2 regions of the Kribbella sp. NPDC048915 genome follow, and region 2 is predicted to be linked to the other one. Evidence: riboswitches for the same ligand, from Rfam matches in the RefSeq annotation. Region 2 holds a riboswitch; the other holds the start of a gene.
The links. Region 2 has a riboswitch for FMN ahead of ribD (bifunctional diaminohydroxyphosphoribosylaminopyrimidine deaminase/5-amino-6-(5-phosphoribosylamino)uracil reductase RibD). Riboswitches for the same ligand answer to the same signal wherever they lie in the genome.
Positions count from the first base shown of each region.

Region 1: another riboswitch for FMN. It lies ahead of ribB (3,4-dihydroxy-2-butanone-4-phosphate synthase); the one in region 2 lies ahead of ribD (bifunctional diaminohydroxyphosphoribosylaminopyrimidine deaminase/5-amino-6-(5-phosphoribosylamino)uracil reductase RibD).

Region 1 is NZ_JBEZFT010000010.1:29,503-44,775, forward strand. It holds partial or broken gene AB0B82_RS08095 (3,4-dihydroxy-2-butanone 4-phosphate synthase) at 1-415, opposite strand, end outside; gene AB0B82_RS08100 (threonine/serine exporter family protein) at 611-1,966, opposite strand; gene AB0B82_RS08105 (sugar-binding transcriptional regulator) at 1,956-2,933, opposite strand; gene AB0B82_RS08110 (DUF4038 domain-containing protein) at 2,976-4,454, opposite strand; FMN riboswitch at 4,502-4,635, shown strand; gene ribB (3,4-dihydroxy-2-butanone-4-phosphate synthase) at 4,729-5,355, shown strand; gene AB0B82_RS08120 (transketolase C-terminal domain-containing protein) at 5,339-6,325, opposite strand; gene AB0B82_RS08125 (transketolase) at 6,322-7,233, opposite strand; gene AB0B82_RS08130 (TIM barrel protein) at 7,230-8,225, opposite strand; gene AB0B82_RS08135 (carbohydrate ABC transporter permease) at 8,262-9,158, opposite strand; gene AB0B82_RS08140 (sugar ABC transporter permease) at 9,155-10,084, opposite strand; gene AB0B82_RS08145 (extracellular solute-binding protein) at 10,089-11,387, opposite strand; gene AB0B82_RS08150 (nucleoside hydrolase) at 11,384-12,277, opposite strand; gene AB0B82_RS08155 (FGGY family carbohydrate kinase) at 12,403-13,797, shown strand; gene AB0B82_RS08160 (hypothetical protein) at 14,313-14,441, opposite strand; gene AB0B82_RS08165 (Gfo/Idh/MocA family oxidoreductase) at 14,459-15,273, shown strand, end outside.
Region 2 is NZ_JBEZFT010000022.1:46,843-62,115, forward strand. It holds gene cbiE (precorrin-6y C5,15-methyltransferase (decarboxylating) subunit CbiE) at 1-914, shown strand, start outside; gene cobM (precorrin-4 C(11)-methyltransferase) at 911-1,651, shown strand; gene AB0B82_RS14505 (cobalt-precorrin-6A reductase) at 1,648-2,391, shown strand; gene AB0B82_RS14510 (TetR/AcrR family transcriptional regulator) at 2,352-3,134, opposite strand; gene AB0B82_RS14515 (NAD(P)H-binding protein) at 3,214-4,260, shown strand; gene rpe (ribulose-phosphate 3-epimerase) at 4,515-5,180, shown strand; gene AB0B82_RS14525 (HAD-IIA family hydrolase) at 5,212-6,003, shown strand; gene AB0B82_RS14530 (polysaccharide deacetylase family protein) at 6,027-6,710, opposite strand; gene AB0B82_RS14535 (amino acid ABC transporter ATP-binding protein) at 6,838-7,575, opposite strand; gene AB0B82_RS14540 (amino acid ABC transporter permease) at 7,562-8,317, opposite strand; gene AB0B82_RS14545 (ABC transporter substrate-binding protein) at 8,317-9,171, opposite strand; FMN riboswitch at 9,407-9,540, shown strand; gene ribD (bifunctional diaminohydroxyphosphoribosylaminopyrimidine deaminase/5-amino-6-(5-phosphoribosylamino)uracil reductase RibD) at 9,756-10,751, shown strand; gene AB0B82_RS14555 (riboflavin synthase) at 10,752-11,435, shown strand; gene pnuC (nicotinamide riboside transporter PnuC) at 11,432-12,106, shown strand; gene AB0B82_RS14565 (bifunctional 3,4-dihydroxy-2-butanone-4-phosphate synthase/GTP cyclohydrolase II) at 12,107-13,345, shown strand; gene ribH (6,7-dimethyl-8-ribityllumazine synthase) at 13,345-13,815, shown strand; gene AB0B82_RS14575 (aminoglycoside phosphotransferase family protein) at 13,868-14,719, opposite strand; gene AB0B82_RS14580 (hypothetical protein) at 14,763-15,273, opposite strand, start outside.

The DNA of each region.
Region 1 (15,273 bases), on a different contig from region 2:
TCACGCTGACACCGTCGATCGCGACCGAGGTTTTCGCCACCAGGCGGGCCAGCAGGCGTTCCGGCGGTTTGATCCAGACGCGCTGCCCGCCCGGCTCCACGTCCACCCGCAGGATCTTGCCGACGCCTTCGACGTGCCCTTGGACCAGGTGGCCGTCGATGCGCTCGCCGATCGCCACCGGCAACTGGACGTGCATCGTCGCACCGACAGCGATCCGGTCCAGCGTTGTCCGGCGTTTGGTCTCGTCGGTGACGACCACGTGGATCTCGCCGAGCGGCGCCGGCTCCGCGGTGAACCTGATGCCGTCGAGGCACACCGCACCGCCCGGATCGACGGGGACGTCCGACGTCACCCGCAGCAGGTCGCCCTGGATTCCGGCGACGGTCCCGACGTGCTCAATTCGTCCTGTGAACATGCTTCGCTCTCCACCAACTCACGATGGGCCAGGGACGCGAGGTCCGAGCTGAAGCGGGGTATCACCGCGTGGCCCCGGTCGCACCGGGTCACTCCGCCTCGCGGCGAAGCCGACGGGCCTGGATCAAAGTCCAACCGTCACACCGTGGAATCGCACCAAACGGCAGTAAACCACACCCACAGCGACAACCGGCGGCTACGCGGCTCGGCGGCGGCGCCTGGTGGTACGGGTGGTGCGTCCGGTCCGGCGCCGGATCGGACGGCGGGGGCCGACCAGCCGCGGACCGGCCAGGCGGTCCTCGAGGCGGCGCGCCTCGCGGCGGATCGGCTGGGCGACGTACTCACCGAGGATCAGCCCGGAGGCGAGCGCGACGCCGATCGCGACCGCGGTGGTCAGGCTCACGATGCCGACCACCTGGCCGGCGTTCATCAGCTCGTAGAGGCCCTTGTAGATCGTCAGTCCGGGCAGCAACGGGATCGACCCGGCGACGACCACGACCAGCGGCGGTACGCCGGTCCGGCGGCCACCGGAGTACCCGCCGAGGCCGACGACGAAGGCCGCAGCGGCCGTGGACCACGCCGGGCCGAAGGACGCGCGCGTCATCAGCGTGAACACCAGCGAGGCGAGTGCGCCCATCACGGCGACGGGCAGCAGCGCCCGCAGCGGTGCGTACGTCGCATACGCGAACGAGACCGCCATCACCGCGCCGGACAGCACCATGATCGGCAGGTTCGCCAGCTGGACGGTCTGCGGCTCGACGCCCACGCGCATCCCGAACTTCACCGCGAGCGAGAGGCCGAGTGAGACGCCGGCGATGATGCCGCCGGTCAGCAGCATCGCCTCGAGCAACCGGGCCGCGGCGGTCACGTAGTACCCGGTGATGGCGTCCTGGACCGCACCGGTGAGGGCGATTCCGGCCAGCAGCAGGATGATGCCTGCGGCAACGACGAGCGATGGTTTCACCGGCGCGTGGACGGCGTACAGACCGAGCGCGACGGCGGTTGCCACGAACGCGCCGATCACCTGTTGGTAGAACGCCGGCAGCCGCTGGCGGCTGAACCATCGGTTGCTCGACTCGATCACGACCGCGGTCAGCACCGCGATCAGGGTGATCAGCCAGCCGCCGCCGAGCAGCAGCGTGGCGCCGCCGGCCATGCCGCCCCAGCCGAGCAGCGAGCTCCACCGTGGGTACGGCGGGCCCGCCGACGTGATCCGGGCGAGTTCGCGGGACGCCTCCTCGCGGGTCAGGTCGCCGCGGGCCAGGCGCCGGACCAGCCGATCGACCTCGGTCAGCCGGGAGAAGTCCTGCGAGCGGTACCGGACCAGCCGGATGTGCGTCTCCGGTGCCACGTCCGGCGCGGCCTGGTACGAGACCGCCATCGACGTGAACGTGATGTCCACCTCGCACCCGCGCAGCCCGCCGGCCGCGGTCACCCCGAGGATTGTCGCGGTGGCATCCGCCGTCCCGGCGCCGCTGGACAGCAGCACCTCACCGACCCGCAACGCCAGGTCGATGGTGGCGTAGACCTCCCGCTGCTCGTCAGGCTCCATCGAGCAGACGATTGGCCATCGCCAGGTCGGTGATCAAGATGTTCACCCAGCCGCCGAGGAGGGCGGCGCGGATCGCGGAGTACTTCCGCTCGCCGCCGGCCACGCCGATCCGGCGTGGCACCGCCAGCAACTCCTTCGCGGTCACCCCGATGACCCGTTGGTCGAACGTCGAACGCACGAGCTTTCCCTCTTCGTCGAAGAACCGGAAACACACGTCCCCGACGGCTCCGAGCCGGCGCAGCTCGTCCTGGTCGGCCTCCGCGACCGCGTTGCCGCTGCGCTGCAGCAGCGGCGAGGGCTCGAGGCTGCCGATACCGACCAGGGCGTCGGTGAGCTGTCCCCAGGTGCCCAGAACGTCCCGAACGGACACATCGTTCATCATCGCCCGGCGCACCGCGGGCGTCCCGACCAGGCCGGGCGCGGGCAGGTAGACCGGCATCCCACCGGTCAGCTCGGCGAACCGCGCGGTCAGCCGGGTGGCCTGCATCTGTACTGCGGCGTCACCCAGACCGCCCACGATCTGGACCACCTTGTCGACCACCGGGACGCTCTTGCGCGGCATCCGGTCGACGGCGGCGATCAACGTCTCGCTCCAGGACGAGATCCCGACCACGTGGCCGCCGGTCAGCGTCATGTCCAGGTACGCCGCCGCGCCCGAGCCGAGCGCGGGCAGTACGTCGTCCCCGACGCCGAGCGTGTCGACGACGACCGTGTCCCGCAGCCCGTACTTGCCCTGCAGCTCGTCCTCGAGGTCGCTGTGGACGCCGCTCGGCATCGTTACCACCGTGTGTACGATGCCGACATCCACGGCCTGCTTCAGCATCCGCGACACGCGCGCCTGGGACAGGTTGAGCTCGGCTGCGATCTGCGGCTGCCGGATGCCCTTCTCGTGGTACATCCGGGCCACTTTCGCGAGCAGCCGCAGCTCGTCCAGCCCGGGCCGGCGCACTGCGCGGTTGCTGTTCACGGAACCCCCTTCACTCCGGTATCACTGCGGCGACGAGAAGGACTATAGGCAGATGTAGACCCGCGGCGCCCCGCCCGCGTCCGGCAGCGGACGGTCCGCGGCCTCGCGTTTCCCGGTCGCGACCACCGAACCGTCGCGCGGATCGACGATCGTGTAGCCCAGCGGAACGGTGTCGTCGAAGACCATCACCGGCCCGCCGTGCTCCCGGTACACGATCAGGCCACCGCCCGGCAGGGTCAACGCACGACCCGAGATCGCTCGGGTCCAGTCCGGCACCATGTCGGTTGTCGGCAGCCCGGCCAGGATCTTCCCGAGCAGGCCGACGTACGTCGATCCCTCGAAGCCGAGTGCCTCGCGCCAGCCCGCGCCCGGCGCGACGAAGTACTCCGGGTGGCCCGGCTCGTCCGGATGCAACCGCCACTGCCACAGGCTGCCGGCACCGTAGACGACGCCCATCGTGCCGCCCGCGCACAGGTTGCTCCACGCCTCGTGGCCCTGCCACCAGCCCTCGGCGACGCCGGTCCGCCCGGTGTGTTCGTACGTCGGTTCGCCGTTCGCGACCGCTTTCACGGGCTGGTTGCGCCACATGTCCGCGACCCGCTCCTGGACGTGTTCGCCGTTGTGACCGGTCTGGCACCACTGGAAGTCCAGCCAGTCGGCGTCCTGATGGGCGTTGGCGTGGATGTGCGGCCGGTAGTGGATGCCGGTCGGCTGCGCGTAGCAGTCGATCGCGTGGACCTCGGCGCCACCGGCCGCGGTCTGCGGCTCGGTCCCCGTACCGTCGCCGCCGACCAGGTAGATCGCCGGCCGCGCGCCGTACCGCGCGACGAGATACCGGCAGTACGCGGCGTACTCCGCCGGCGGTACGACGGTGCCCGCGACGTCGAGGCCCTTCCAGCCGAAGCCGTGGAACACGGGCTGCAGCACCGGGACGATGCCGTGGTCGACGAGGATCGCGAGCAGCTCGTCGAGGTACTGGAAGTACTCGACGTTCAGCTTGGTCAGACGGCCGTCGGGGAGGTCCTCGAAGCCGACGCCGAACCCTTCGTCCTGGGTGCGGTCGCGGGGCCCGACCGCCCGCATGTCGGGTTGCACGGTCATCAACAGGACCGCGTTGAAGCCTTTGGACTTGCGGTCCGCGGCGTACTCCCGGACCTGGTCGGGTGTGGCGCGCCAAGGCAGCGCCCAGGCGGTGTCCGCGACCAGGAGTGCCGGGGTGCCGTCGGCGTGGACCAGGCTGCGGCCGCCGGGTGACATTTTCCAGAAGCCGTGCGCGTAGAACGGATTGCTTTCGCCGTCGGGCGCGGGTGACACGTCGAACTCGCCGGACTCGGAGCCGCTCGCCCAGCGCCACCGCCCGGCCAGCGGCGCCGCGAAGCGGACCTTGCGGTGCGCGTCACCGTCGTCGAACGTTGGCCGCCGCAGCACGAGACCGCTGTCGTGCTCGAACTCGACCGCCTCACCGGTGGCGACGAGCTCGACTTCACGCCAGACGGATGAGCGGAGAGATGAGATGGACATGACACTCCTGGAAGGCTGGATGCGGTTAAGCTGAGGCTGGAAAGAACACACGTGCTCTGGGGTCGGTGAAATTCCGAGCCGGCGGTGACAGTCCGCGACCCGTGACTCCGCGAGGAGGAGCGGTTGACCCGGTGGAACTCCGGGACCGACGGTGAAAGTCCGGATGGGAAGACGCACGTGACAGCTGCACGTCCCGGTCGCGAGGTCGGACCAGGCGTGGAGCGTGTCGTTGCCCCGGAGTGCCGTTCAGTGCGCTGCCGAGAGGACACCGACCGTGAACACCGTCACCAAGATCGCACCTCAGCTGGACACCGTCGACCACGCCGTCGCGGAGCTGGCCGCGGGACGCCCGGTCGTGGTCGTCGACGACGAGAACCGCGAGAACGAGGGCGACCTCACGTTCGCCGCGAGCCTCGCGACCCCCGAGTTGATGGCCCTGCTCGTCCGGTACACCAGCGGCTACGTCTGCGCGCCGGCCGCGTCCGAAGTGCTCGATCGGCTCGAGCTGCCGTTGATGGTGCCCGACAACCAGGACAGCCTGCGGACGGCGTACACGGTGTCGGTGGACGCGGCCACCGGCGTCGGCACGGGTATCTCCGCGGCCGACCGGGCGCGGACCGTTCGCGTGCTCGCCGATCCCTCGGCGCAACCCGCGGACCTGATCCGGCCCGGCCACATCCTGCCGCTGCGGGCCGTCGACGGCGGTGTCCGGCAGCGGCCCGGCCACACCGAGGCGACTGTCGAGCTGGTCCGCCTGGCCGGCCTGCCGCCGGTCGGGGTGATCGGCGAGCTCATGAACGACGACGGCACCCTGATGACCGGTGCGGACCTGCGGACGTTCGCCGACGCTCATGGCTTCGCGATGATCTCGATCGCCGATCTGGTCAGCTACCTGGGCTGAGCAGCTTCGACGGGTTGAGCAGCTTGCGGGCGGCGTCGGCGATGCCGTCGGCCGAGAGGCCGTAGCGGTCCAGCAGGTAACCGGCCGACCCGGTCGGCGCGAACTCGTCGATCCCCAGCATCGTCACCCGCGCCGGGTGGTGCTGTACGACGGTTTCCGCCACCGCGCCGCCGAGTCCGCCGCCCGGCACCGCCTCCTCGGCGGTCACGATGCCGGCCGTCTCCCGCGCGGCCGCGACCACGGCGTCGACGTCCAGCGGTTTCACGGTCGGCATCGACAGCACCCGGGCCGAGATCCCTTCCGCCTCGAGCTGTTCGGCCGCGGCGAGCGCCCGCCACAACACGGTTCCGTTGCTGATCAGCGTGACGTCGTCGCCCGCGCGGACCGTGATCGCCTGGCCGATCCGGAACTCGTAGTCGTCGCCATAAACCTGCGGCACGCTCATCCGGCTGACCCGGATGAACACCGGCCCCTGGGAGGCGGCGGCCCAGCGCAGTGCGGCGGCGGTCTCGATCGGGTCGGCCGGCACGATCACGGTCATGTTCGCGATCGCGCGCAGCCAGGCGATGTCCTCGATCGAGTGGTGCGTCGGCCCGAGTTCGCCGTACGCGACGCCCGGGCTCATCCCGCACAGCTTCACGTTGGTGTTCGAGTACGCGACGTCGGCCTTGATCTGCTCGAGCGCGCGCCCGGTGAGGAAGCAGGACGCCGCCGACACGAACGGGATCCGGCCGCCGTTGGCCAGCCCGGAGGCCACCCCGACCATGTCCTGCTCGGCGATCCCGACGTTGATCAGCCGGTCCGGGAACGCCTTGCGGAAGCTGTTCAGCTTGCTCGACCCGACCGAGTCGTTGACGACGCCAACGATCCGGTGGTCCGCCTCGGCCAGCTCGGCGAGCGTCGCGACGTAGGCGTCCCGGCAGTCGTACCTGGGCCGATCGGCGATCGACGGGGTCTGTACAGCTGTCATGCCGGCTCCTTGGCATATCCGGGAACAACCGTTTCCAGCTCGGTCAGCGCCTGCTGGAACTCCGCCGCGTCCGGCACCCGGTGGTGCCAGGCGACGTTGTTGCTCATGAACGAAATCGGGTGGCCCTTGTGCGTGTGGGCGATCACGAACGTCGGCTTGCCGGGCCGAAACGGTACCGACGACAGCACGTCCAGCAGCTCGCCGTGGTCGTGCCCGTTCACCTCGACCACCGCGAACCCGAACGCGGCCGCCTTCTCCGGCAGCGGGTCGAGGTCGTTGGTCTCCTTGGTGGTCGCGCCCTGCTGCAGCCGGTTCCGGTCGACGATCACGGTCAGCCGATCGAGCTGGTACTGCGAGGCCGCCATCATCGCCTCCCAGTTCGAGCCCTCCTGCAGCTCGCCGTCACCGACCAGCACATAGGTACGGCGCAGCGAGACGTCGAGTTTTGCCGACAGCGCGTGCCCGACCGCGACCGGGAGGCCGTGCCCGAGCGGGCCGGTGTTGGCCTCGACGCCGGCCACCTTGTTCCGGTTCGGGTGCCCGTTCAGCGCGGACAACGGCTTGAGGAACGTCGCCAGCTCCTCGACCGGCAGGAACCCGAATGCCGCGAGCGTGGTGTACAGCGCCCCGGCGACATGGCCCTTGCTCAGGATGAACCGGTCCCGCTCCGGGTCGTGCACCGTGTCGGGCGTGATGTCGAGCACCGCGCCGTACAGCGTGGCCAGGATGTCGATCGCGGAGAAGTCACCGCCGATGTGCCCCGCGCCGGCGTGGTGAACCAGCTTGAGGTCCTGGATCCGGATCTGCTTGGCAGCCTCGGCGATGTGCACGATCTGCTCGGCCCTACTGCTGTGAATCGGCAGCCGGCCGAGCACGGGCATCGTCGTGTGCTCTTGGGTCAGCGTCATGCCAGATCCGCCATCGAACTCAGCAGGACCTTCTGCACCAGGCGTTGCGCGGCGAGGGCGTCGTGGGAGGCCTGCGCCGCCGCGAGCGCGTCCTCGTCCAGTACGTCGAGCGCGTGGTGGACCGCCTTGAGGAAGCGGATCGCCTGCTTGGCGGCCTCGACGCTGTCCTCGCGGAACGGGAACTGGTCGAGCTGCCAGACGCCGTCCCAGTTGTTCTTGCGCAGCGTGTGGAAGAACTCGAACGTCTCGACCAGGTGGACCGAGCCGACCACCATGTCGTCGTCCCAGCCGCGCAGGTTGTCGTTGACGTCGATCGCGAACAGCCGGCCGTAGTCGATCGCCAGCTGCGCCGCGTCGGCCGGCGTCTCCTGGCCGTACAACGAGTGGCCGAAGTCGAGCAGGATGCCGAGGTTGGGCAGGCCGATCTTCTCGATCCCGAGCAGCGTCCGGGCGACGTTCGGGAAGATGATCTTCACCCGCGGCTCGCGCGGCTTGTACTCGATCACGAAGTTGATGTCCGGGTGCGCGGACACCAGTTCCTTGAGGCCGTCCAGGGCAAGGTTCCAGATGTCGTGATAGTTCACCTGGAACGGGTAGTCCCAGCCGTCCTGGCCCGGCCACAGCTTCACGTACGAGCAGCCCAGGTCCTTGGCCAGCTCGGTGGCGTCGTTGAGCAGCTCGAGCGCCTGCTGCCGGACCTTCGGATCCGGGTTGGTGATCGACCCCTTGACGAAGTCACGGGTGTAGATCTCCGGCGTGATCGCGATCGCCTTGAGGTTGTTCCGCTGCAGCGCGGCCTTCACCTCGTCCAGCGTCCCGTCGTACCCGGCGAACGGCCAGTTCAGGTCGACCACCGACAGATCGCCGACGGCACCCGCCTTGTCGATCTGCTCGAGCAGCCCGACCGGTTCGCCGTACCCGTCGGTGGCGTAACGGTCCTTGTAGGTCGCGAAGTGCCAGATACCAGCGCCGAAAACCGGCATGTCAGTCATGAGTTTCTCCTAGAGGTGGGGCGGGGTGTACGGCGGTCAGCCCTTGAGCGAGCCGGCGGTGAGGCCGCCGACGATCCAGCGCTGCAGCAGCGTGTAGGCGATCAGGATCGGCACCACGGCGATCAGGATGCCCGCCGCCAGGCCGGTGTTGTTGTTGGCGAACTGGCCTTGGAAGTTCAGCAGGCCGACCGGGATGGTCTTGTTCGCGTCGGAGTTCAGCAGGATCAGCGCGAACAGGAACTCGTTCCAGGTCGCGACCGCGTCCAGGATCGCCACCGTGACCAGGGCCGGTACCGACAGCGGCAGGATCATCGTGAAGAACACCCGCCAGTCTCCGGCACCGTCCACCTTCGCGGCCTCGATGATCTCGTCCGGGATCTGCCGGAAGAACGACTGCAGCACCAGCACCTCGAACGGGATGCCGAAGGCCAGGTACGGCCCGATCAGCCCGAAGATGCTGTCGGTCGCACCGGCCTGCCGCATCATGATGAACACCGGCACGATCGCGATGTAGATCGGGATCGTCAGTCCGAGGAACACCGCGAACATCACGGTCTTGCGGAACTTCATCCGCAGCTTGGCCAGCGCGAACCCGAGCATCGCCGAGATCAGCACCCCGAGCGGCACCTTGATCAGCGCCAGGATCGCGCTGTTCTTGTACGTCGCGGCGAAGTTGCCGATGCCCCACGCGTCCTTGAAGTTCGACCAGGTGAACTGCTCGGGCCAGGAGAGCGGACCGTTGCCGATGAAGTCCGACAGCGGGCGGATCGCGGTGATCACCAGGAGCGCCAGCGGCGAGATCCAGAACAACGCGACTACGAGCAAGACAAAGGTCAGGACCAGCCCGCGGCGCCCCTTCGGCGCCGAGCTACCGGACTCACCGTCAGACTGCGGCGGGGTCGCGGTGACCTGTGCCGGAGCTAATGCCGTCATGAGGCCTCCCTCGTCTGGGAGCGGACGTACGGGATACCCACGGCGATGGCGACCAGGGTGATGACCACTGCGATCGCGGTGCCGTAGCCGGCTTGGTAGTACTGGAAGACGTTGAAGTACATCCACGTTCCCATCACCTGGGTCGACGTACCGGGACCGCCGTACGTCATCGCGTAGATCATGTCGAAGACCTTGAACGAGTCGATCAGCGACAGCGCCAGAACGATGTAGTGCGCCGGCCGCAGACCGGGCATCGTCACGTTCCAGAACTGCTGCCACCGGGTCGCACCGTCGACGGTCGCGGCCTCGTACAGCTCGTTCGGGATCCCCTGCAACGCGGCCAGGTAGAGCAGCATCGGGAACCCGGTGCGCAACCAGATCGCCGGCACCATCACGGCCCACAGCGCGGTCGAGTCCTGGCCGAGCCAGGCGGTCGCGAGTCCGTCCAGTCCGATCATGCGCAGGAACGAGTTGATCGCGCCGTACTGCGGGTTGTACAGCCAGCCCCAGATGCTCGCGATCGACACCAGCGGAAGCACCGCGGGCGTGTAGAAGATCAGCCGCAGGATCGGCTTGCCGTGCACCTTGCCGTTCAGCGCGATCGCCAGCAGCAGACCGATCACCGTCGGGACGGCGATCGTGACCACGGTCCAGATCAGGTTGTTCCGGACCGCGGTCACCACGACCGGGTCCTGCGGCAGCTTCAGGTAGTTGTCCAGCCCGACGAACTCGTACGTCGAGCTCAGACCGTCCCAGTTCGTCAGGCTGAAGAACAGTGAGGACAACGCCGGGTACACCAGGAACGCGACGTACACCACCAGGGCGGGCAAGGCGAACAGCCACGGCGACCAGCGGCCGCCGCGTGAGGGTTTGCCCGCGGCGGGTTTGCCCGCAGCAGGCTTGCCGACAGCAACAGTCGAAGCCATGCGCTCAGCTCTTCGCCCAGGCGGAGATGACTTCCTGCATCTTCTTCGCTGCGGCGTCCGGCGTCATCTTGCCCTGCAGCAGATCACTCTGGACGCTGAAGTACTGGTCGGCCTCCTTCTTCGGGAACGCCTGGTCCTGGATCGTGTAGAACGGGTGGTCGCCGGCCTTGTCGGCCCATTCCGCCGACAGCGGCAGCGCCTTCGGGTCCGGCTCGGCGCCCTTCACCGTGGACGCGGTGATCTGCAGCGCCTTCTGCGACTCCGGCTTGGCGAGGAAGTCGATCAGCTCGGCGGCCTTGTCCGGGTTCCCCGACTTGGCGTTGATCATGTAGCCCTCGACGAAGCCCGAGTGCCGCAGCGGCTCCTTGTCGGTCGGCAGCTCGAAGTTGCCGAAACCGGCCGGGTCCTTCTTGGCCGGCAGGATCGCGCCGGCCTCGGTCCAGGTCCCACAGATCGTGTACGCCGCCTTGCCCTGGACGTACCACGGCTCGGCGTCGGACGGGTCGAGACCGAGGGCGCCCTGCGGCAGCCACTTCTTGTCCTGCCACTTCTTGAACAGCGTGAACGCCTCGACCACCTCGGGCCGGTCCCAGCTCTCGTCACCGGTCAGCAGCTTGTCGTGCAACTCGGGTCCGGCGGTGTGCTCGAGCAGGTATTCGTACAGCCGCATGATGTGCCAGCCGTACTTGCCGCCGGTGCCGAGCGGCGTGACGCCGACCGCGACGAGCTTGTCGTTGACCTCTTCGAGCTCGGCGTACGTCTTCGGCGGTGCGCTCACCCCGGCCTTCGCGAACAGCGACTTGTTGTACCAGGCGCCGAGTCCGAGCGACGTGAACGGCAGACCGGACTTGACGCCCTCGAAGGTCATCCCGTCGATCGCCTGCTTGTTGACCGAGTCGTTCCAGCCGAACTTGTCGTAGTACTTGCTGAGATCCATGGCCTGCTTGGCCTTCGCGAACGGCGCGCCGATCTGACCACCCCAGATCCGCCAGATGTCCGGGCCCTTGCCGCCGAGCAGTTCGGTGCGCAGCTTGTCCGGGTACACCGCGGCCCCCGAACCGGGCAGGCTGTCGACGGTCGTCGTCGTACCGGCCTGCTGGTCGAACTTCTTCACCTGCGCCTTCAGCAGCCCGATCGTCTCGTCGCCCTCGTAGGTGAACAGACGCAGGTTGTTGGACGCGCCCTCGCTGGATCCGCCGCTGCTGGTTGACGTACCACCGCCCGTGCAGGCGGACAGACCGGCGCCGAGCGCGGCGGCGGACGTGAGACCGAGGAAACCCCGGCGGGTGTACGACGTGCTCATGACTCGCTCCTTTGACGGGCAAAACGGCGGATCTTGGCGAACATGTCCTCGAGCAGGAAGCGGACATCGACCTGCTCGCAGACGTGGATGGGGTTGTCGGTGCCGGGCAGGTACCAGCCGTCGACGCCGAAGCGCGGCGCCGGCTGGACCCGCATGTCCCCGCTGCGCGGGAAGAGCATCAGCGCGATCGCGGGCGAGTCGCCGAGGGAGCGGGACTCGATCGGCTCGCCGTGGTGCGTCGCGTTCCACTCGACCAGTTGCTCGATCAGGTACTTGCCGAGCGGGCCGGCGTCGCCGATCTTCTCCTCGAGCTCGGCGTAACTGACCGAGACCTTCGTGTAGACATCACTCGGGACCTGCCACACCGTCATCCCGGATCCGAACACCACGTTGGCCGCGTGGATGTCGTTGGACAGGTTGAACTCGATCCCGGGGTACGTCGTGTACCCCCGGTACCCGCGGCCGCCGATCCAGATCACCACCACGTCGCGGTGCACGATCTCGGGGTCGAGCAGGATCGCCGACGCCATGTCGGTGAGCGGACCGAGGAACGACACGAACAGCGGGTCGTCCTTCGACGCGAGCTTCGACTCCTCGATGATCAGCCGGGCGCCCGGCGAGTCGAGCGGGGTCTGCTCGTCCGGGATGCCGGTCGGCGCGCCGTTCGCGACCGGGACCTTGCCGGTCAGGTCCATCAGGTCCAGCAGCAGGTCGATCTCCGCGCGGGAGTCCTCCATGCTGCGGGCCGACCGGCGGGTACCGAAGTGCGCGGGAATCAGGCCGCGGATGTCGAACGTCGGCGACAACAGTCCGTGCACGATCGCGAACTGGTCGTCGGCCTCGTTCTTGGCGTCGGTGTTGATGATCACCCGGCGTCTGCTCGGCTTCACGCGCTCTCCTTCTGCTGCAGAATACTGGCTGTGAATAGATATTCAGTAGTGCATAGCCTGTCGGCATGAGTGTCACCATGCCGCTAGAGTCACGTCAAGAGCTCAGTTGAAACTTGGAGGGGCCGATGGTCCACGCCGTACTCGCGATCGACCAGGGCACGACCAACTCCAAAGCCGTTCTGGTGACCTCGTCGGGCTCCGTGCTGGCGAGCGGGGCGGCGCCGGTCGGTCTGTCCACGCCGCGACCGGGATGGGTCGAGCAGGACGCCGAGAATCTCTGGCAGAGCGTGCTGTCCGCGATTTCTTCGTGTCTTGCTGCGGTTGACAACGTGGACATCGTCGGCGTGGCACTGTCGACGCAGCGTGAATCGGTGGTGGGGTGGGACACCTCCGGCGCGGCCGTGGGGCCGGTGCTCGGCTGGCAGGACGTCCGGACAAGTGATTGGTGTGCACAACTGCCTGCTTCGGTCGATTCGTTGGCGCGGCAACGTACCGGGTTGCGGGTGGACCCGATGTTCTCCGCACCGAAGATGCGATGGCTGCTGGATCGCGCTCCCGGCGCCGTGGTCGGCACTGTGGATTCTTGGTTGGTCCATCGACTGACTGGTTGCCAGGAGCATCTTATTGAGGCCGGCAACGCGTCCCGGACCTTGCTGTACGACGTGGTTGCGCTGGACTGGTCACCCGAGTTGCTCGAGGCGTTCGGCGTACCGCGGTCCGCCTTGCCCGACGTACGGCCGTCCGATGGTGGCTTCGGCGTGACGAAAGGCGTGCCGGGGTTGGCGGACGGGATTCCGCTGGTTGCGGTACTCGCGGACTCGCATGCCGCTCTGTACGGGCAGGGATGTACGTCGTCGGGGATGGTGAAGGCGACCTACGGGACCGGGTCGTCGGTGATGACGCCGGTGGACGGTTTCGTACCGGAAGGGTGCACGCTGGCGTGGCTGACCTCGCAGCCGGTCTACGCACTGGAAGGCAACATCGTGTCGTCCGGCGCCGCGCTCGCCTGGACCGCGGATCTCCTCGGGCTGCCGGACGTCGGGGCGTTGATGTCGCTGGCCGAAACGGTCCCGTCGGCGGAAGGCGTCGTCCTGGTGCCGGCCTTCGCCGGACTCGGCGCCCCGCACTGGGACCGTGAAGCGCGCGCCGCACTCACCGGGATGAGCAGCTCCACCACCCGCGCCCACATCGCCCGCGCCGCCGTCGACGCCGTCGCCCACCAGATCTGCGACATCACCGACACCATTCCCACCCCCCTCACCACCCTTCGCGCCGACGGCGGCGCCACCGTCTCCGACCTCCTCATGCAAATCCAGGCCGACCTCCTGGGCCGCCCGGTCGAAGCCGCCGACATCCCCGAAATCTCCGCCCTGGGCGCCGCCGAACTCGCCTGGACCACCCTCGGCACCACCACCGCGTGGTCCCGATCCCGCGCGTACCGCACCTACCACCCCCGCCCCACCGCCCCCACCCACCGGCAAACCTGGCAAGAAGCCCTGGCCAAAACCCGCACCCACTGACCCCCAACCCAGACGCTCACGCCCGCCCCCAGCCATCCGCCCGGCCCAACGCGCCGAACAACGCGGCGCGCCGAAGTGGCGAGGTGGCGAGGTGGCCCGAGTTGGTCCGAGGTGGCAGTGAGGTGGCGAGGTGGCCTCGGCTGGCGGGACTTTCCACCGCTGGCCTCGTACAACCCACCAGCGATCAAACAACCCGCCAGTGGACCTCGGGTCCTGGGGCCGCGCCACCCGCAGGTGGGGACTGTTCGCCGGAGCGCTGGTGCGCGGACACGGGGTGTGATCGGGGGTGTGCGTTGGAGATCGCTTTCCATTGCAGGTTGACTCGGGGTGAGCGCCCACCTATGGTTGCGGTCACGGGGCTTGGAAAGCCCTTTCCAAGCCCGGAGGGGAGGCGACATGTGCAAGTTCGAGTCAGGACCTGGCATGGCGCTGCCGAGCGGGCCGGGCTCGCTGCCGGGTGGGTTGATGCCGCACGGGATCGGGATTTCCGCTGACCAGACCTTGAACACGAAGGGTTACGTCGAGACCCCACCGAGGCCGGTACGGCGCCGTGCCTGGAATCCGCCGTACTCCACCGACTTCCGAACCCCACCGAGTTCGGCCGGCACGGCATGTGCGGCCGCCTCGACGTTGATGACACTCAAGCGTGAGAGGTAAGACCGTGAACGAGCGACGCATCGGCATCGTGATGAACGGCGTCACCGGCCGGATGGGCCTGCGCCAGCACCTCGAGCGTTCCATCGTGGCAATCCGCGAGCAGGGCGGACTGCCCGCCGCGGACGGCACGATGATCATTCCGGAACCGATTCTGGTCGGCCGCAACGAACTCAAGCTGCGCCGGATCGCCGAGCAGTACGGACTGGAACGCTGGACCACCGACCTGGCCGAGGCGCTCGCCGAGCCGGATGTGGAGATCTACTTCGACTCCCAGCTCACCCAGCTGCGCGAGAAGGGCGTCCGCGCCGCGGTCGAGGCCGGCAAGGCGATCTACTGCGAGAAGCCGATCGCCGAGAGCCTGGACGCGGCCGTCGACCTGGCGAAGCTGGTGCTCGACTCCGGGCTGAAGAACGGCGTCGTGATGGACAAGCTGTCGCTGCCCGGTCTGCGCAAGCTGAAGCGGCTGGTCGACGGCGGGTTCTTCGGCCGGATCCTCTCGGTCCGCGGCGAATTCGGGTACTGGGTCTTCGAGGGTGACTGGCAGGAGGCGCAGCGGCCGTCCTGGAACTACAAGTCCGAAGAGGGCGGCGGCATCATCCTCGACATGTTCTGCCACTGGCGGTACGTGCTCGACCAGACGTTCGGCGAGGTCAAGTCCGTGTACTGCCAGGGCGCGACGCACATCCCGACCCGGGTCGACGAGAAGGGCGAGTCGTACGCGGCGACCGCCGACGACGCGGCGTACGGCGTGTTCGAGCTGGACGGCGGGATCATCGCCCAGCTGAACTCGTCGTGGGCCACCCGGGTGTTCCGGGACGA
Region 2 (15,273 bases):
GCGTCGACGCCGTACACGTGATCCCACAGCCCTCCAGTGCGTCGCTGGCGTGTGCACGACTGGGTTGGCCTCAGGACCAGGTACAGGTGGTCAGCCTGGTGAGCACTCCGGCCGAGCGCCTGCATCCGCATCTCCAGCCCGGGCGGCGCCTGCTGGTCCTCAGCCGTGGTGCGCAGACCCCGTTGGAGGTCGCCCAGCTATTGGTTGCTCGCGGGTACGGCTCCAGCCAGTTCACCGTCCTCGAACAGCTCACCGGTCCCGCCGAACGCGTCCGTACGGCGACCGCCGCCGACTGGTGCGGCGACGTCGACCCGCTCAACGTGATCGCCGTACGCTGCCCAGCCGACGCGCCGGTTGTCTCGACGTCGCCCGGTCTGCCTGACGACGTGTACGAGAGCGACGGCCAATTGACCAAGCGCGAAGTCCGCGCTGTCACTTTGTCCCGCCTGGCTCCCGTGCCAGGGCAGCTGCTGTGGGACGTCGGCGGCGGCGCGGGCAGCATCGCGATCGAGTGGTCGCGCCATCACCCCACCTGTCGAGCGATCGCCGTCGAGCGTGACGACGTACGGGCGAAGCGCCTGGAGCGCAACGCGAGCGCACTCGGCGCCGCAGTACGGGTGGTCGAAGGTACGGCGCCCGCGGCCCTCGCCGAACTCGAACCGCCTGACGCCGTCTTCATCGGCGGCGGCGCCACGGCCGAGGGGATGTTCGACGCCTGCTGGAATGCGCTGAAGCCCGGCGGACGTCTGGTGGCGAACGGCGTCACGCTGGAGACCGAGGTGCTGATCGCCCAATGGTACAAGGCGGTGGGCGGAGATCTGGTCCGCCTCGACGTGCAGCGCGCCTCCGCCGTCGGCGGCATGACCGGCTGGCGCCCCGCGATGCCGGTGACCATCTGGAGCGTGACCAAATGACGGTGCACTTCATCGGCGCCGGGCCGGGAGCCGCCGACCTCGTCACGGTGCGCGGCCGCGACCTGATCGCCGCATCACCGGTGTGCCTGTACGCCGGCGCGCTGGTACCGACCGAGCTGCTGGACCACTGCCCACCCGGCGCCCGCAAGGTCGACACCGCGAACCTCACCCTCGACCAGATCATCGACGAACTCGCCACCGCACACACCGCCGGCCTCGACGTCGCGCGACTGCACTCCGGCGACCCGTCCGTCTTCAGTGCCATGGCCGAACAGATGCGCCGCCTCGACGCGCTCGAGATCCCGTACGACGTGACGCCCGGCGTACCGGCGTACGCCGCGGCGGCCGCCACCCTGGGCCGTGAGCTGACCGTGCCGGAAGTTGGCCAGACCGTCGTCCTGACACGGATCAGCGGCAGCGCGAGCGCGATGCCTACCGGCGAGGACCTGGCGACACTCGGCGCGTCCCGGGCGACCATCGTGCTGCACCTCGCCGTGCAACAGATCGATCGCGTGGTCGAGGAGCTCGTCCCGAACTACGGCGCGGACTGTCCGGTCGCTGTTGTCGCGCGCGCGTCCCGGGAGGATGAGGCCGTCGTGCGCGGCACGCTGGCTGACATCGCGGAGCAGGTCAAGGCGGCCGGCGTTCGCCGTACGGCGGTGATCATCGTCGGGAAGGTGCTGTCGGCAACGGCCTTTCGGGACAGCCAGCTGTACTCGGCGGCACGTGCCCGATGAAGGTGCTGCTGCTCGGTGGCACGGGGGAGGGGCGAGAGCTCGCGAGCGTACTGCGTGATGCCGGTGTGGATGTGGTGTCGTCGCTGGCCGGGCGGACCGCGGCGGCGCGGATGCCCGTTGGCGAGGTGCGGGTCGGTGGGTTCGGCGGGGCGGCGGGGCTGGCGGCTTGGCTGCAGGAGCATCCGGTGGATGCGGTGGTCGACGCCACCCATCCGTTCGCGTCGACCATGACCGCTCATGCGGTTGCGGCGGCGCGTGAGGTCGGGGTTGAGCTGCTGGTGTTGCGGCGGCCGGGGTGGACTCCGGTGCGCGGCGACGACTGGCATTGGGCCGACTCGACAGTTGCTGCCGCTGAGTTACTGCCGCGAGTCGGAACGCGCGCGTTTCTGACCATCGGGCGGCAGGGGCTCGATGCCTTCGCGAACACCGGTCTGTGGATGCTGGCCCGCTGTGTCGATGCGCCTGAACCGCTGCCTGATTGGTGTTCGCTGATTCTCGCGCGCGGGCCGTTCACGCTCGCGGACGAGGAGTCTCTGCTGCGCGAGCACCGCGTCGATGTGCTGGTCACGAAGGACAGCGGTGGGCCGGCGACCGCCGCGAAACTGACGGCAGCTCGGCGGCTGGGGGTCCCGGTAATTGTCGTTCGACGGCCGCCGCTCCCGGGTGGTGTCGAGGTGGTTGAGACCGTCGAGGGTGCGGTTCAGTGGGTGATGCGGGTGAGCCACTCGTCGAGGAGGTGACGCTCGCCATCGGTGAGTTCGTCGAGCTGCGGCAGGTGGGCCTGTAGCGCGTTCGCGGCTGCGATCACGCCCGCGGTGCGCGTCGCGCGGGCGGTGTTCGTGCCTGTGGTGCTCGTGCCTGTGGTGCTCGTGTCTGTGCTGTTCGCATCCATGGTGATCGTGGTGATGACTGCTTCGAACATCGCATCCGGCAGGCGGGGGTCGCGCTGGTCCGCGGGTACGGCCAGGAGGGCGAGCACGGCGCCGGATCCGGCCGCCTGGACCATCTCTGCGGCCAGGTCCACGTCGACGCGCAATCGTCCGGCGGCGGCGATGTTGCGGATCCGGGTCCGCAGGATGTCCAGCCCGGCCTCGGCTGCCGCGGGGCGTTTGCCCGGTTGCGTGTCGGCGTACATCAGCAGGAAGAGCGCCGGGTTCGTGAGGCCGAACTCGATGTGCAGTTCCCATCCCGACCGCAGGTCCGCGATCGGGTCGGCGGTCGGGTCGAGGGGTGGTTTGCCGGCGAGGTACGTCGCGAAGCCGTACTCCAGGACCGCCGCGAGCAGACCGTCCTTGTCGCCGAACAGCCGGTAGATGGTCGGCGCCTGCGTCCCGGCCGCCGCCGCGACCGCCCGCGTCGACACCGCGTCCCGCCCGCCGGTTGCGAGCAGGCCGGCGGCGACCTCGACGATCTGCGCGCGCATCCGGTCCCGTCCGCTCACCGCCGCGTCGCCGGCGGTCTCCTCGATCTGCAGGTCCTCCACCCGCCCCACGATAGCGGTTGGCTCATCGTGTTAACAGTGATAGCTTCTCAATGCACTCACTGATAACAAGGAGACTGAGATGATCATCGTCACCGGAGCGACCGGCCGGCTCGGGCGTGCGGTCGTGGAACGGCTCGCCGAGCGCGCTCCGGCCGAGCAGCTCGGGGTCAGCGTGCGGGATCCGGAGAAGGCCGCGGACCTGGCGGCGCGTGGGATTCGGGTACGGCGGGGCGACTTCGGCGATCCGGTTGCGCTCGCGCACGCGTTGGAGGGTGCCGCACAAGTCCTGCTTGTCTCCGGTCCGGCTGATCCGGAGCCGCATCGGGTCGCGATCGACGTCGCCAAGGCGGCCGGTGCGAAGCGGATCGTCTACACCAGTCACCAGGCGGCGAGTCCCGATTCGCTGTTCGTCGCCACGCGCGGGCATGCCGCGTCGGAGCAGGACCTGGCGGAGTCCGGCGTACCGTTCACATCGCTGCGCAACGGGTTCTACGCGAGCACGACGGTGTACCTGCTGCGATCCGCGCTGGAGACCGGCGAGCTGATCCTCCCCGAGGACGGCCCAGTCTCGTGGACCGCCCACCAAGACCTGACCGAAGCAGCCACCATCGCCCTGATCGACCCCAACCGCCTCGCCGGGCTCACGCCCACCGACCCCAACCGCCTCGCCGGGCTCACGCCCACCGACCCCAACCGCCTCGCCGGGCTCACACCCACCGGGCCCGAGCGGCTCGCCGGGCTCACACCCACCGACCCCAACCGCCTCGCCGGGCTCACACCCACCGACCCCAACCGCCTCGCCGGGCTCACGCCCACCGGGCCCGAGCGGCTCGCCGGAGTCACGCCTGCGCTGACCGGGCAGGAGTTGTTCGACTACGCGGACGTCGCGGCGCTGGTCACGGACCTCACCGGGCGGAAGGTCACCCGCGTGACGGTGCCCGACGAGGAGTGGAGGCAGACGGCGATCGCCCACGGCATGCCGGAGTTCGCTGCCGACCTCACCCTGGGCATCTTCGCCGCCGCCCGCCGCGGTGAGTTCGCCGTAGTGGACCCGACCCTGCCCACCCTCCTCGACCGCCCCACCACGACCCTCCGCGACGTCCTCACCCAGGAACTCACCCTCTGACCCACCACTTGCCGGCACCACCGGCGGCCCGTGTGTCAGTTCGACAGGACGTCTCCGGCAACAGGTAGTGCACCTGAGTGTGAATTGAGCTGTGCGTACACCGTCTCGGCGGTGCACTACCTATCGAGCGTGCACGCCACCCGGTCGGCTGGACAAGCGCGGGCCGGACGGACGTCGGCTGGGCTGCAAGGGGCCTGGTTGGAGTTGGTGGGTGGGGTGGCGGTTGGGGGAAGGCGGGCCGATAGATTGGCGGTATGGGGATTCAGATCGCGCCGAGCATCTTGTCCGCGGACTTCGCGCGGTTGGCTGATGAGGCGGCGGCGGTGTCCACTGCGGACTGGTTGCATGTCGACGTGATGGACAACCACTTCGTGCCGAACCTGACGCTGGGCGTCCCGGTGGTCGAGTCGCTCGCGAAGGCGACGGATCTGCCGCTCGACTGTCACCTGATGATCGAGGATCCCGACCGCTGGGCGCCGGGGTACGTCGAGGCGGGGGCGTCGAGCGTGACGTTCCATGTCGAGGCGTGCAAGGCGCCGATCCGTACCGCCCGGGAGATCCGTGCCAAGGGTGCGCGGGCCGCGATGGCGCTGAAGCCGGCGACGCCGATCGAGCCGTACGAGGATCTGCTGCCCGAACTCGACATGATCCTGGTGATGACCGTCGAGCCCGGGTTCGGCGGGCAGAAGTTCCTCGACGTGTGTCTGCCGAAGATCCGTCGCACCCGGCAACTGCTCGACAAGCACGGGCTGGACCTGTGGATCGAGATCGACGGCGGCGTCTCGGCCGATACGATCGAGCGCTGTGCCGACGCCGGCGCGGACGTGTTCGTGGCCGGCTCGGCGGTCTACGCGGCCGACGACCCGAACGCGATGGTGGAGCAACTCCGGGACCTGGCCGAACAAGCCTCCGGACGGTGAACGCCGCCGCTGGAGCCTCTACGATGACCGCATGACCGAGGCCAAAGCGGTGGAGACCTGGCTGACCGACATGGACGGCGTGCTCGTCCACGAGGAACGCGCCATCGCTGGAGCGAGCGACTTCATCGGGGCGCTGCAGGCGTCGGGCAAGAAGTTCCTGGTGCTCACCAACAACTCGATCTTCACGCCGCGCGACCTGCGGGCCCGCCTGCTTGCCGCGGGCATCGACATCCCGGAGACGTCGATCTGGACCAGCGCGCTCGCCACCGCCCAGTTCCTCGAGGACCAGCGCCCGGGCGGTACGGCGTACGTGATCGGGGAGGCCGGTCTGACCACGGCGCTGCACGAGGTCGGGTACGTGCTGACCGACCGCGACCCGGACTATGTGGTGCTCGGCGAGACCAGGACGTACTCGTTCGAGGCGATCACGAAGGCGATCCGGTTGATCGCGGACGGCGCGCGGTTCATCGCGACCAATCCGGATCCGACCGGTCCGTCGCAGGAGGGCCCGCTGCCCGCGACCGGCTCGGTGGCCGCGCTGATCACGCGGGCCACCGGCGTCGCGCCGTACTTCGTCGGCAAGCCGAATCCGCTGATGATGCGCAGCGCGCTGAACCGGATCGAAGCGCACTCCGAGACCACGGTGATGATCGGCGACCGGATGGACACCGACATCATCAGCGGTCTCGAGGCCGGTCTGCGGAGCGTACTGGTCCTGTCCGGTTCGACCGGTGAGCACGAGGTCGAGCGGTTCCCGTACCGGCCGACGCGGGTCGTGCAGTCGATCGCGGACGTGGTCCCGCTGGTCGGCCGGCTGTCATAAGTCGCAGCCGGATGTCGTAGACCTCAGCAGGTCAGGGTGCGGAACCCGTAGCCCTGCGCCTTCAGCGCCTTCAGGATCACCGGCAGCGCGGCCACGGTCTGGGTCCGGTTGCCGCCGCCGTCGTGCATCAGGATCACCGACCCGTTGCGTACCTGCTTCAGCACCCGCTGCACGATCGCCGTCGTCCCCGGCCGCTTCCAGTCGCGGGAGTCGACGTCCCACACCACCAGTTCCTTGCCGATCGCCTTCGCCCGCTGCCGGACGGCCGCATCGACCCCGCCGTACGGCGGTCGCACACAAGCCGGCGTACTACCGGTCTGGGCGCGGATCGCCTCGTCCGTCGACGTGATCTGCTTCCGGAACGCGGCTGCGCCGAGGTGCCGCAGGTCGGCGTGGGTCCAGGTGTGGTTCTGCACGCTGTGGCCGGCCTGATGGATCCGTTTGGTCAGCTCGGGGTGCTTGCGGACACTCTCACCGACCTGGAAGAACGTCGCCTTCGCGTCGAACTTCGCCAGGATGTCCAGCACCTGAGGGGTGTACGCGGCGTCCGGGCCGTCGTCGAACGTCAGCACCACGTACTTCGCCGGCAGTGGGCTCGGCGCCGGTCCCGCCGGGGCTGCAGGTCCGGCTGCGGCCGGAGCGGGCGCGGGTGAGTCGGCCGGTGACTTCGCCGCGGCGACAACCACCGTGCCGATCACCGCGCTCACCAGCATCATCATCAACCAGCCGATGACCCTGTTCCCCGTGCGCGTCGTGCGGACGTTCATGTTCCCCCCAGGGCGGTGGGTGGTGGTGCACTACCTCAGCTGGACCTCACGTCAGCTGAAGGACACGCTAAAGCACCTGGGACAGAAATTGGCGCAACCTCGGCGACTCGGCCGCGCCGAAGATCTGCCCGGGTACGCCGGACTCGACGACCACGCCGTGGTCCATGAACGCGACCTGGTCCGCGACCTCGCGGGCGAATCCCATCTCGTGGGTGACCACAACCATCGTCATACCGGCCCCGGCGAGGTCGGCCATCAACGCCAGCACTCCCTTGACGAGCTCCGGGTCGAGCGCCGAGGTGGCCTCGTCGAACAGCATCACCTCGGGCTCCATCGCCAGCGCCCGCGCGATCGCCACCCGCTGCTGCTGCCCGCCGGACAGGTGCCCGGGCCGGGCGTCGGCCTTGTGTGCCAGGCCGACCAGTTCGAGTTGCGCCAGCGCGGCGGAGCGCGCGGCATCCGCGTCGAGCTTCTTGATCTTGCGCAGCGGCAGCGTGATGTTGTCGATCACGTTCTTGTGCGGGAACAGGTTGAAGTGCTGGAACACCATCCCGATCCGGCGGCGCAGTTCGTCGGGGTTGCCCCGCAGTACCGACTCGCCGCCGAGCCGCACGTCACCGGCGTCCGGCTCGAGTAACCGGTTGATTGCGCGCAGCAACGTCGACTTGCCGGAGCCGGACGGCCCGATCACGCAGGCGGTCTGTCCCGCGGGTACGGCGAGGTCGACGCCGCGCAGCACCTTGTTGCTGCCGAACGCCAGCTCGACGCCGGACACCTCCAGGCTGGTGCCCTCAATGGTTCGCATGGGCGAGCTCCTCCAGCTTGACGTCCTCCGGCTCGGCCGGCCGGCCCTCGCGCAGCCGCTTGTCGAAGTAGTTCACCAGGTGCGTCAACGGAACCGTGATGACCAGGTAGAAGATGCCGGCGAGCAGCAACGGCGACAGGTTGCCGTTGGTCGCGGCCGCGTCCTGGCCGATCCGGAACAGCTCGCGCTGGCTGGCGAGCAGTCCGAGGAAGTACACCAGGCTGGATTCCTTCACCAGCGCGATGAACTGGTTCACCAGCGCGGGGAGCACCCGTCGGACGCCCTGCGGGATGACGACCAGCCGCATGCCGCTGGTGTAGCCGAAGCCCAGCGCGCGGGCGGCCTCGAGTTGGCCCTTCTCCACGCTCTGGATGCCGGAGCGGAAGATCTCGCCGATGTAGGCGGCGGCGATCAGCGACAGGGCGAGGATGCCGAGCGGGTACGGGTTCGGGCCCCACCAGTGCCGGGTGATCGGCGACAGGCCCTGGCCGATCAGCAGGATGGTGAGGATCGCGGGCAGGCCGCGGAAGATGTCGGTGTAGATCTTCGCCGGCCACCGCAGCCAGCGCTTGGTGGACAGGGCGAGGACCGCCACGACCATGCCGAGCAGGGTGCCCAGCACGACCGAGGCGGCCGCCAGGATCAGGGTGTTGACCAGTCCCACCTTCAGCATCTCCGGCAGGACCGCCTTCATCGACTCCCAGTCGAGGAAGGTGTCGTTCAGGGTGGACCAGATGCCCATCAGGACTTGGGAGCCGTGAACTGGACCGAGCCGCTGCCGGGCTTGAAGTTCGCCGGTACGGCGCGGCCCGGGTAGTACTGCTCGACGAGCTTGGTCCAGGTGCCGTCGGCGATCACCTCGTCGAGAGCCTTGTTGACGGCCTCGCGGAGCTTGTCGTTGCTCTTCGCGACGGCGAACGCCATCGGCGCGTCACTGAGCTCCTTCGCGGCCAGGATCACCGTGCCGCCGCCCTGCTCCTTTGCCATCTTCTCGCCGATCTCGGCCGGTGAGACCCAGGCGTCCGCCGTACCGGCCTTGAGCTGGCCGAGCGCGGCGTTGTAGTTCGGCACCCGGACCGGGTCGAGGTTCTTGCCGGTGGCGTAGTCGTCCTGGACGGTGCCCTGGACGACCACGACGCGCTTGCCGGAGAGCTGGTCGAACGACGTGATCCCGGAGTCCTTGGTGGTGTTCAGCCCGAGGTAGCCGAAGTCGTAGCCGTTGCTGAACGCAACCGTCTTCTTGCGCGCCTCGGTGACCGTGATCGACGAGCTGCCGAGGTCGAACTGGCCGCCGTTCACCTGCGAGAGCAGCGCGGAGAAGTCGGTGCCGACGAACTCGGGCTTCAGGTTCAGCTTCGCCGCGACCGCGGTGATCAGGTCGTTGTCGAAGCCGGTGAACTTGCCGTCCTTCACGTACACGTTCGGCGGGGCGTCGGTCAGGGTGCCGATCCGCAGGGTGCCCGCCTTGATCAGTCCCAGATCCGGGCCGCCGGCGGCCGCATCCTCCTGGTCGCTGCCGCAGGCAACCATCGCACCGGCCAGGGTGACGGCCCCGATGACTGCGACAACCCGCCGAAAAGCGCCGAACGCGCGCACAACTGTCTCCTCTGCTGTCCAACTGCAAGCCAACGTGGAAAGGCGGAACGGTCGGTCCCGCTGTCAGCAAGCCAACACCGTCTCCGCCCGGCACATTCCGTGCCCGTCGAGGTATGAGACGCGACCGAAAGTCGAGTGATCTTGTGGTATATCGGCCGCGGCTGCGCCCAGGATGTGACCTGGGTCGTGGTGCGGATTGCGCGGGCGGGCATACTGGAGGCACGAGTGAACCCACTCGCGTGCTCCGGGGTCGGTGTAATTCCGAGCCGGCGGTGACAGTCCGCGACCCGATCGCTGCGGTACGGCGACCGGTTGACCTGGTGGAATTCCAGGACCGACGGTGAAAGTCCGGATGGGAGGCGCACGCGGTCGGCGGGTGCGCTCCGGCGCCCGGCGGCGCGGAGCGTGGGCGGCGAGCCCACGGGACCGCGGCGGCGAGGTCCGGCGAGACCGGACCGAGGTGCCAGGATCCGAGCGGTCCTGGCAGGGCGGCGGAGCGGACGTGCCGATCAACGGCCCCGGAAGTACGTCCGTACGACGAGGGGCCGCAAGTGAACGACGCGACGCCGATCGACATCGCCTGGATGCGCCGGGCGGTCGAATTGGCTGCGAGAGGGATCGGCAGCACGCATCCCAACCCGGTGGTCGGCTGTGTGATCACCGGTTCCGACGGACATCCGGCGGGTGAGGGCTTCCATGCCGTCGCCGGCGGCCCGCACGCCGAGGTCGAGGCGCTCCGGATGGCCGGTACCCGCGCCCGCGGCGGTACGGCGTACGTGACGCTCGAACCGTGCAACCACACCGGCCGGACCGGTCCGTGTGCCGACGCCCTCGTCGAGGCCGGGATCGCCCGCGTCGTGTACGCCGTACCGGATCCGAACCGCACCGCTGCCGGTGGCGCCGACAAGCTGCGGAGCAAGAACGTCGAGGTTCTCGAGGGGGTACTGCGGGACGAGGCCGAGGCGGTCAACTACGTCTGGCTGCACAGTGTCCGGGCCGGTCGGCCGTTCGTGACCTGGAAGTTCGCGACCACGCTCGACGGACGGTCCGCGGCGCCGGACGGCACCAGCAAGTGGATCACCGGCCCGCTCGCACGCGCCGACGTGCACCGGCAGCGGGCAGCCTGTGACGCGATCGTCGTCGGCACCCAGACGGTGCTGAACGACGACCCCGAGCTGACCGTTCGCGATGAATTCGACGTCCCCGTGGCGCGGCAGCCGCTGCGGGTGGTGGTCGGCGATCGGGAGATCCCGCCGACCGCGCGGGTCCGCAACGACCGCGCGGAGACCTTGCTGCTGCCGACCCATGATCCCGCCGAGGTGCTCCGGCAGTTGGACGACCGGCAAATCCGGCACCTCTGGCTCGAAGGCGGTCCGACGCTGGCCGCCGCGTTCCTGCGCGCCGGTCTGGTCGACCAGATCGTCGCGTACGTCGCCCCGGCCGTGCTCGGCGCCGGGTACGCCGCGATCGGCGACCTCGGTGCGGAATCGATCGACCACCTGCGGCGGTTCAAGCTAGCGGACGTCAGCCGCTTGGGCGACGACGTCCGGCTGACCCTGGTTCCTCTGGGAGGAAAGTAGATGTTCACCGGCATCATCGAAGAGCTCGGCACCGTGGAGTCGCTGGATCTGGTGGGAAGTGACGCCGCCCGGCTCACCATCCGCGGCGAGAAGGTGACCGAGGACGCCGCGCACGGTGCCTCGATCGCGGTCAACGGCTGCTGCCTGACGGTGGTCGAGTACGGCGGTGGCGCGTTCACCGCGGACGTGATGCGCGAGACGCTGCAGCGCACCAGCCTCGGCGGCCTGGAGAAGGGCTCGACGGTCAACCTCGAGCGCGCCGTCGCGGCGCACGAGCGGCTCGGCGGCCACATCGTCCAAGGGCACGTCGACGGCACCGGCACGATCGCGTCGCGGACCCCCGGCGAGCACTGGGAGGACGTCCGGGTGGCGACCTCGCCGGAGATCCTCAAGTACGTCGCGGAGAAGGGCTCGATCGCGATCGACGGCGTCTCGCTGACCGTGACCGACGTGGACGACGTGTCCGGGACGTTCGGGGTCAGTCTGATCCCGACCACGCTGGAGCTGACCGTGCTCGGCCGCAACCAGGTCGGGGACGTGGTGAACCTCGAGGTCGACGTGATCGCGAAGTACGTCGAGCGCCTGCTTGCCGCCGGCAACGGTGCCGGCAACGGTGTCGGCAACGGTGTCGGCAACGGTGTCGGCATCGGCTCGGGCACGGACCGGAACGGAGCGCAGGAGTGAACCCGATCGACTGGCTGCTGCACTCCCAGGTGACGATCGCCGGCTCGCCGGTGCTCGTCCGGGAGATCGTCGGCAACGTGTTCGGCCTGGCCAGCGCACTGTTCGGCATGCGCCGGCTGGTGGCCGCCTGGCCGGTCGGCATCGTCGGCAACGTGCTGCTGTTCACGGTCTTCGTCGGCGGGATCTTCGACACCCCGCAGGACAAGGACCTCTGGGGTCAGGCCGGTCGGCAGGTGTTCTTCGCGCTGGTCAGCCTGTACGGCTGGTACCGCTGGTACCAGACCCGCCACGCCGGTGCGGCGACGGCCGTGCAGCCACGCTGGGCGACCGCGCGGGAGCGGATCGAGCTGCTCGGGATCGGTGTCGTGCTGTACGCGATTTCGTACTTCGTACTGCAGGCGCTCGGTTCATGGGGCCCGCAGTGGGACGCGTGGATCCTCACCGGTTCGATCCTGGCGACGTACGGGATGGCCCGTGGGTTCGTCGAGTTCTGGCTGATCTGGATCGCCGTCGACGTGGTCGGCGTACCGCTGCTGGTGCAAGCACATTTCTATCCGTCCGCCGCGATGTACATCGTGTACGGACTGTTCTGCGTCCTCGGATTCGCGTCCTGGTGGAAGATCCAGGACCGCGAGCGGGCCGAGACGCCCGAGCCGATGGCGGTGGGCTAGATGGGTGACGTACTGAAGCTCGACACGATCGAGCACGCGATCGACGAGATCCGCGCCGGCCGGCCGGTGATCGTCGTCGACGACGAGGACCGCGAGAACGAGGGCGACCTGATCTTCGCGGCGTCCAAGGCGACGCCCGAGTTGCTGGCGTTCCTGATCCGCTACAGCTCCGGCGTGGTGTGTGTGCCGATGGAGGGGGCGGAGCTGGACCGGCTCGGCATCCCGTTGATGACGCCGCACAACCGGGAGCGGATGCGGACGGCGTACACGATCTCGGTCGACGCCCGCGACGGGATCTCCACCGGCATCTCGGCCGCCGACCGGGCGCGGACGATTCGTGTGCTGACCGATTCCGCCTCGGAGCCGTACGACCTGGTGCAGCCGGGCCACGTGTTCCCACTACGCGGCCGCGAGGGCGGCGTACTGGTCCGGCCGGGGCACACCGAGGCCTCGATCGACCTGGCGCGACTGGCCGGGCTGACGCCGGCGGCGGTGATCTCGGAGCTCGTGAACGACGACGGGACGATGAAGCGCGGTCAGGAGTTGCGCACATTCGCCGACGAGCACGGCCTGGTGCTGGTCTCGATCGACGACCTGATCCGGTACCGGCGGCGGACCGAGTCGCAGATCCAGCGGGTCGCGACGACGACGCTGCCGACGCGGTACGGCGACTTCGTTGCCCACGGCTACCGCAACATCGTGGACGGCTCGGAGCAGCTCGCGCTGGTGCGCGGTGAGATCGGTGACGGGCCCACGCTGGTTCGGCTGCACTCCGAGTGCCTGACTGGCGATGTCTTCGGGTCGCTGCGCTGCGACTGCGGTCCGCAGCTGGACGAGGCGCTTCGCCAGGTGGCTGCCGAGGGCGGGGTGGTCGTGTACCTGCGCGGTCACGAGGGCCGCGGGATCGGCCTGCTGCACAAGCTGCAGGCGTACGAGTTGCAGGATGCCGGCCGGGACACGGTCGATGCCAATCTCGACCTCGGGCTGCCGGCCGACGCGCGCGACTACGGGACCGGCGCGCAGATCCTCGCCGACCTCGGCGTGACCTCGGCGCGGCTGCTGACGAACAACCCGGACAAGCTCGCCGGAGTGCAGGGGTACGGCATCGAGGTGGTCGAGCGGCGCGGCATCTTCATCGACCCGACCGAGCACAACCTGCGGTACCTGCGGACCAAACGTGACCGGATGGGCCACCATCTGCCAGGTGGCGTGTTGACCGAAGAGAACGGAGCCGGATGATGTCGGGCAGTGGAGCACCCACCATCGAGGTACCCCGCGTGGAAGGCGCCCGGGTCGCGATCGTCGCAGCCCAGTGGCACCCGAAGGTCACCGACGGTCTGCTCGCCGGTGCCCTCCGCGCAGTGGCAGACGCCGGTGCCGAGCACACGGTCATCCGCGTGCCCGGCTCGTTCGAGCTGCCGGTCGCGGCGCTGCACGCGGCCAAGGCCGGGTACGACGCCGTGGTCGCGCTCGGCGTGGTGATCCGCGGCGACACCCCGCACTTCGAGTACGTCTGCCAGGCGGCGACCGAAGGCCTGATGCAGGTCGGCGTCAGCACCGGCGTACCGGTCGGCTTCGGCGTCCTCACCTGCGACAACGACCCGCAGGCCCTGGACCGCGCCGGCCTTCCCGACAGCCGGGAGGACAAGGGGTACGAGGCCACCGAGGCCGCCCTGGCGACGCTGGCCGCGGTCCGCCGGCTGTCCTGACCGACAAGCGGTCCGTCGGCGGTCCTGACCGACAAGCGGTCCGTCGGCTGACCTAACCCGCGAGGGTGTCGAGTGTCGGCCACGGAGCTCCCGCGCGCAGTGAGCGCAGGAGCTCCTCGCCGAACCGGCGTCCGTCGGGGAACTGGTCGCCGGCGTCCCAGCGCCACGCCGCGACCATGGCGAGCACGAGCTGCCGGCAGGCGTCCAGAAGCTCGGCGTCGATTCCCGGGTAGTGGTCGCAGACCGCCTGCGGCACATGGGCGAGATCGAACTCGACCGGGCCGCGGCAGCACGTCTCGAAGTCGATGAACAGCGTGCCTGCCTCGGTGGCGAGCAGATTGCCCGGATGGGGCTCGCCGTGCAGCAGTTGCTCCGCGGCGCCGCGCTCCTCGATCGCCTTCCGGACGCTGCGCAGTCGGTCGCCCAGGAACGCGCGGTCGGCGTCACTCAGTTCGGGCGAACGAGTCGGGTCGTCGACGATCTCCTCCGCCTCCGCGACGCGATCCGTGAACCGCGGGCTTGGCAGGCCGATCGTGCGCATCCCCACGTGCAGTCGCTGCAGCGCGTCGGCGTACTCGATCGGCGAGACGTGTGGTGTCAGCGGTTCGTAGTACGTCCACAGCGTCACGGCGAAGCCGTCCTCGACGTACACCTTCGGCTCCACGCGCGGCTCCAGCGACACCACCGGGCTTCCGGACGTGGCGAGTTGCCGGGCGAGGTCGACCTCGAACTGCGCGACCTCTTCACCCAGGGGAGCGACCCGGGCGAAGGTGTCGCCCGGCGTGATGCGCAGCGCCAGCTTGTTCGAGTTGTGCAGCACTGTCGCCTCGTCGGCCGGCAGTCCCTGCGAGCGGGCGATTGCTGTTGCGGCCGCGATCGCCCGCTCGATGTCCGGGGTGTCCATTCCTGGCAACCTACCCGGGCGCTCGCCGGCTGTCCGGTGGATTTCACTCGATCCGGCTGTGCTCCATGAGCCAGTTGGTGGTCCAGGTCCGGCCGTTGTCGTTCGAGAACGTCTGCTCCCAGGCAGCCTTGTCGGTCCCGGTGGTCCAGTGGAAGCGGACGTCGATCGGCTGCCCCTCCCACTCGTCAGGCCCTTCGAAGACGCCGGTGCCGTCCGGTCCGAAGGAACCGACGACGGGTGATTCGAGCTTCCCGCGCTTGCTGTTGATCCAGTGAATCGACCAGGTCTTGGTCTCCGGGTCGTAGATCCGGAACGTCGCGCCGCGGAACCCTTCGCTCGGGAACCAGCCCTCGTCGAAACTGATCGCACCGTCGAGGTACGTCGTGGCCTGCAGCGTGGCGTCGTGCTCGTACCACTCGTGTGGCTCGCCGAACACCGGACGCCGCCGCCGGTTGTGGAACGACCAGCGGCCGACCAGGAAGTCGAAGTCGTCGGTGACCTTCGGTACGTCGAGGGCGGGTGGGGGAGTGTCCCGCCGAGTGAAGTCCATGGTC